2 regions of the Paenibacillus sp. JT22N1 genome follow, and region 1 is predicted to be linked to the other one. Evidence: riboswitches for the same ligand, from Rfam matches in the RefSeq annotation. Region 1 holds a riboswitch; the other holds the start of a gene.
What was found. A riboswitch is a leader RNA that binds a small molecule or an ion and turns the genes downstream of it on or off. The one in region 1 is predicted to bind cyclic di-GMP.
Positions count from the first base shown of each region.

Region 2: another riboswitch for cyclic di-GMP. It lies ahead of AC58UU_RS34570 (PilZ domain-containing protein); the one in region 1 lies ahead of AC58UU_RS30590 (putative bifunctional diguanylate cyclase/phosphodiesterase).

Region 1 is NZ_JCAUAW010000020.1:14,560-17,769, reverse strand. It holds gene AC58UU_RS30600 (hypothetical protein) at 1-134, opposite strand, end outside; gene ilvA (threonine ammonia-lyase IlvA) at 302-1,558, shown strand; cyclic di-GMP riboswitch class I at 1,621-1,709, shown strand; gene AC58UU_RS30590 (putative bifunctional diguanylate cyclase/phosphodiesterase) at 1,797-3,210, shown strand, end outside.
Region 2 is NZ_JCAUAW010000028.1:19,236-22,445, forward strand. It holds gene AC58UU_RS34560 (DUF1697 domain-containing protein) at 33-575, shown strand; gene tadA (tRNA adenosine(34) deaminase TadA) at 588-1,025, opposite strand; cyclic di-GMP riboswitch class I at 1,304-1,391, shown strand; gene AC58UU_RS34570 (PilZ domain-containing protein) at 1,494-2,228, shown strand; gene ychF (redox-regulated ATPase YchF) at 2,307-3,210, shown strand, end outside.

The sequences.
Region 1 (3,210 bases):
AAGAAATACAGAACGCCGAAAATGATGACGATGTAAGCAGCATATTTGATGAAAGTAGAAGCAACTAGACTGGAATCCGATTTTTTCTCCACATGGCGTTCTTCGATATCGATATTGCGAGGCTGAGTCGACATTTGAACCACTCCTTTGAAGTTGTATTGCTATGTAATACCCTGCTGGGCATGAAGTGAAACACAGGAAAAAGCTATACCAATAATATTTTCGTACAGTCGGGCAGAGTTGTGTTACAATAATCTTTAAAACTTTAATAGTACGATGTAGAGAAAGGGAGTAAGAGAAAATGGTTGTTTCCAGTAAAGTAGGTTTGGAAGATATTATTAGGGCCAATCATGTGCTCAGCAGGGTGATCGAACCATCGCCTTTGCAACGCAATGAGCTGCTCTCTAACTTGTATGAATGCAACGTTTATCTTAAACGTGAAGATATGCAAATTGTTCGTTCTTTCAAAATTCGTGGAGCTTATAATGTGATCCAAAGTTTAACACCGGAGGAACGCGAAGCGGGTGTCGTGTGTGCGAGCGCCGGCAATCATGCACAGGGCGTGGCTTATTCCTGTAAACAGCTCGGTATTGAAGGCAAAATCTTCATGCCGACGACAACGCCTAGGCAAAAGATTTCCCAAGTTAAGCTATTTGGCGGATCTTTTGTTGAAGTGATTCTTACAGGTGATTCATTCGATGATTCCTCTAACCATGCTAAAGCCTACTGTGCTCAAGAGAATAAGGTGTTCATACACCCCTTCGATGATGTTCGTACGATTGCTGGACAAGGCACGGTTGGCCTCGAGATTTTGAATCAAATGCCTGAATCTCCTGACTTTATCTTCGCGACGATTGGCGGAGGTGGCCTGGTAGCGGGAGTTGCGACCTATGTGGATAGTGTTTCTCCAAGAACGCGCATCATCGGTGTTGAGCCAGAAGGCGCGGCAAGCATGACGGAAGCGCTGAAGCAGGGGAAGGTCGTAACCTTATCCACGATCGAGAAGTTCGTTGACGGTGCAGCCGTGAAACAGGTGGGCGAGCTTACTTTTGACATTTGCAAAGAAAAGCTGGAGGATATCGTAATTATCCCTTCCGGCAAAGAATGTACAACCATTCTGGAGCTTTACAACAATAACGCGATTGTTATTGAGCCCGCTGGCGCACTCCCGGTTGCAGCACTCGATGCCTATCGGGAACAGATTCGCGGTAAGAATGTGGTCTGTATCATCAGCGGCGGCAACAATGACATTGATCGTATGCAGCAGATTAAAGAAAGATCGCTCGTGTATGAAGGCTTGAAGCACTACTTTATTCTTAATTTCCCGCAGCGTGCCGGGGCATTGCGCGAATTTCTGGAAGAAGTTTTAGGACCCACAGACGACATAACACGGTTTGAGTATACGAAAAAAAATAACCGCGACGATGCTCCGGCCTTGGTCGGCATTGAGCTCAAAAATAAAGATGATTATGAGGGGCTTATTGAGCGCCTATCCCAGAAGGATTATGGCTATATAGAAATAAATAAGGACCCCAAGCTATTTAACTTGCTTATTTAAGGAAAAATAGCCAAATGTGGAATGAATATGATATAGTTAATTAGTCCCATTTATTCCCTTAATATCGTAAAAGGCAAACTTATCGAAAGGTAAGGACGCAAAGCTGCAGATCTAAGGTTGCCCTCGCAACAATGATGGCTGGGCTACCGACAGGTTGCAGTTTACCTAATCAGGTACACCTACGGCTATTCCGATTCGGAATAGCCTTTTTTTTGACCACAGATAGGGAGGTTCATGAATGAGAGGCATATTTTCTAAGTGGATACAGCATATGAAAGCGCAAACGTTGGTCTATCTGGGCGTGCTGGGCTTCTTTTTGTTGACCATTAATCTACTTGCTGCTTCTTCTTTCTCCTTTTCGCCTTACGTTTTCATTAGTATGTTTGTTCAAGCACTAATCTGTCTATTTTTTGCGAAGAGTGTCCGACAACTGCTTCTTACTAGTAGAGAACAGGAAGAAAAGAGCAAACAACTAGCCTTTCTGGCCTACCATGATACATTGACGGGATTACCCAATCGCCGATTGTTTAATGACCGGTTGGAGCGGGCACTTCTGCATGCGCAGCGTAATGAACAACTGGCGGCTGTTATGTTCTTGGACATGGACAGATTCAAGGATGTCAACGATTCATTAGGTCATTCCTATGGTGACCGTTTAATTCGCCTTGCAGCACAACGTTTGCTGGGCTGCTTGCGGGGCTCGGATACGGTGTACCGCCAAGGTGGCGACGAGTTTACAATATTACTAGAATCTTTTGCAAAACCTGAAGACGCAAGAGTTGTAGCATCCCGAATTCAAATGGCTCTGGAAGAGCCTTTTATCCTAGATGGAATGCCAGTAACCATAACAGCTAGTATAGGGATAGCTCTGTATCCGTTAGATGGCAAGCTGCCTGAGCAGCTCATGGCGTATGCAGATGAAGCGATGTATGCGGCCAAAAACAGGGGACATAACCAGTTCCAATTCTATGCCTCTGACATCGATGCCATGGTGAAGAGCAAAGCTCACATGGAGAAAGAGATTCGATTGGCCTTAGACAACAATCAATTTGAACTCCTATATCAGCCGCAATATGAAATAACAAACCGGAAATTAATAGGAATGGAAGCGATCATTCATTGGAGCAAGGGAGACAACCTCCGCGCACCTAGCATGGATTGGAAGAGAGCGGCCGAGGAAATGGGTTTCATGATACCCATCGGGAAATGGGCTGTACGAACGGCGTGCAGACAGATGAGAATCTGGCAGGACGAGGGCTACACACCGCTTAGAATGACCCTAGCAGTAACGGCCTCGCAGTTTAAAGATGAGCATTTTATTGAAGAAATTGCCGTTGTTTTGAAAGAAACAGGTATTGATCCGGTGTTGGTGGAGCTGGACCTTACGGAAAGTATCACATCTTCCAATGTACAAGAGGCTAGCGAGAAATTGATTAGGCTGAAGAAGTTCGGTGTGCGTATCGTTATGGATGACTTGTGTACAGGCCTATTTACACGAAGCGGGCTCGAAGGTATGCCACTTGATAGCGTTAAATTGGATAGTACATTGATCAGGGATTTGGTAGACGACGATGAGAATCAGCTGCTGGCTGCTGCCATTATTCGCATGGCTCACCGTCTAGGTCTAAACTTAATTGCAAAGGGTGTTGAAA
Region 2 (3,210 bases), on a different contig from region 1:
TCATAATTTGATCAAAGGAAGAGGATGCTGAAATGAAAGTTTACATTGGTTTTCTGCGTGGTATTAACGTAGGAGGAAAGAACAAAATCAAGATGGAGGATTTGAAAAAGACACTAGAAGCGGCGGGACTTGCTAAGGCGCAAACGTATTTGCAAAGCGGCAATGTCTTGTTCATGTCGGAGGAGGCGGTGGAACCGCTGCGCCAGCGTATCGAGCAGGAGATCAGCAAAGCTGTAGGCGTTTCACCTTCCGTCATTTTGCGTACGATAGAGGAGCTGGCACAGATTCTTGCGACTTGTCCATATGAAGTGGATGCGTTATTAGAAGGCGAAACGATACAAATTTCTGTGCTATCGGAATATCCTCCACAGCAAACCTCTGACGTCTTGTCCAAAGGAATAAGCGATGTGGATGAATTCCAGATCAATGGGCGCGAGATTTATTTCCTTTTTCGTCAAAGCGTTCTGGATTCGAAACTTGCGAGCAATATCCAGAAGCTTGGAGATACGGCGACAACACGCAATTGGAATACGATGAACAAACTGGCTGAGTTGGCAGCGGCGATGCAGAATTAGATGCAGGAACTTCTAAGCTTTACCGCGTAATTTACGGAAAAATTGGGTCAACATCGTCGAACACTCTTCTTGCAAGACGCCGCTAACGACATCGACACGGTGATTGAACCGGTCCTCCTGCAGCAAATTCATGAGCGTTCCGGCACAGCCGGCCTTCGGATCAATGGTGCCGTAGATGACCTGCGGAATCCGTGATTGGACAATCGCGCCCGCACACATCGGGCAAGGCTCTAGGGTGACGTAGAGCTGGCAATCCAAAAGTCGCCAGGCTTGCAGATGCTCGCTCGCTTGTTTGATGGCGATCATTTCGGCATGAGCGAGAGGATCTAGGGTTGTTTCACGCAAATTGTAGCCGCGGCCGATGATTTGACCTTGATGGACAACGACCGCTCCAATCGGTACTTCTCGGATGGATTCGGCTTTGAGAGCCTCTTGAATCGCTTCTTTCATCCAGGGGATATGTTCATCCACAGGGGGACACCTCGCTAATATATTTTTATCCACATGTGCATAACAATCGAACATTCATTCCGTTGTTAACAACCTGTGGATAGGTTTGTGGATAACTTAAAAAGCTGTGGATATTTAATCTTTCTACATTACATACAACAAAATGACCAGCTATGCAAGGAATTTTGTTGATAATAGCAACTGTGCTAGGTATAATGATAGATATTAGTAGGTCTTTTAGACCATATAGAACGTGATAGGTAGAAATAAATAGCAAGGTTCGAAAATGGCAAACTTGTTGAAAAGCAAGGACGCAAAGCTAAGGGTCTACGGTTCCTTTGGAACTATGGCAGCCTGGTTACCGAAAATCGAAGCTTTATTGATTAAGGTAATAGGCTGCTCCTACATAAGGGGCAGTTTATTTTTATATAGGGAATAACTTGGGTAAAGGGAGAGGTGTTAATTATAATGGCCAACGGGTATAACGTCATGAAATATTACGGAAGCAAGGAGGGATATGACGCTGATGTACTAATCGATAGTAAGGCTGTGTTGGGAAAGGACGATTTCGTAGCCACTGGCGTACTAACCTATGCACTCGGAGACATTATTGAGGTGGAATTACCGGAATACGATGTCTTTCAACTTGGTGATAAAGCGAAAATGACGGTTTATACCAAATCCGGCTTGTTTGTGATGAATACAACCGTTGTTGCCAAAGAATTCGGCTCCGTCATTGTCATTAATCCACCTGAAAATCGTAAGAAATTCGCAGAAAAACGGGAATTCCCACGTGTGGATGTGAAACAAACAGGTCTCTTATTCGGACTTCAGGATATGAATAAAAGGAATAAACATCACTTTGAAAACCCACTTGGTATTTCAATCAAAAATATATCCATCAACGGCTTAGGATTTACCATTAATGATAATTCTATGATTGATAAGATCGTTCAAAAGCATTCACAGCTCGAAATTGAGCTGGATTTGGGCTTTACGATGACTTGTTCGATGGAAATTGTAAGAAAAGAAAAGGTTGAAAATGGTTTCTATTATGGGGCTAGTTATATCGACATTCCGCAGGAAAAAACCAATGCGCTAAGGGGTTTTATCCTTACGAATCAGATCGAAACTTACTTCGTACAGAAGCGGGAAGCACAATTTAAAAAAGCAACGGAAAAAAAGTCTGCGGCGAATCAATAGCCTTCAGGCTTTTTTTTGAGTTCCAAGTGCTATATAATAAGAAGGATGATTTTCGAAAATTAAGGAGTTGTAACTACAATGGCTTTGAAAGCAGGTATCGTCGGTCTACCGAACGTAGGAAAATCGACATTGTTTAATGCAATTACACAGGCGGGGGCAGAATCTGCGAATTATCCGTTTTGTACGATCGATCCGAATGTTGGGGTAGTTGAAGTACCAGACGAGAGATTGCAGAAGCTGGTAGAGATCGTTGTGCCTAAGAGCATTGTCCCGACAGCCTTTGAATTCGTTGATATTGCGGGTTTGGTAAAGGGCGCGAGCAAAGGCGAAGGGCTTGGAAATAAATTTTTGGCACACATTCGTGAAGTGGATGCCATTGTGCATGTTGTTCGTTGTTTTGAAGATGATAATATTACTCACGTTTCCGGTAAAGTGGATCCGATCGGCGATATCGAAACGATTAATCTTGAATTAATTTTGGCAGATATAGAGTCGGTAGAGAAGAAGATTGAGCGTTCGCGCAAAAACCTCAAGGGCGGCGACAAAAAAGTTGTTGCTGAAGTGGAGTGTTTAGAGCGTATTAAAGAAGCGCTTTATGCAGATAAACCGGCACGCAGTCTGGATCTCAGCGAAGATGAGAAACTTCTCGTGCGCGACCTTCATTTATTAACCATGAAACCCGTGCTTTATGCGGCAAACGTGAGTGAAGATGAAGTAGCAACAGCAGATGAAAATTCTTTTGTGAAAATTGTGAAAGAATTTGCTGAGAGCGAAAACAACGAAGTGGTGTCGATCAGTGCAAAGGTTGAATCCGAAATCGCCGAGTTGGAAGATGAAGAAAAAGCGATGTTCCTCGAAGAGTTGGGACTTCAAGAGTCCGGCTTGAATAGATTGATTAAAGCAGCTTATAGAAAGCTTGGCTTGTACACGTATTTCACAGCTGGGGTGCAGGAAGTAAGAGCATGGACAATCCGCAAGGGAA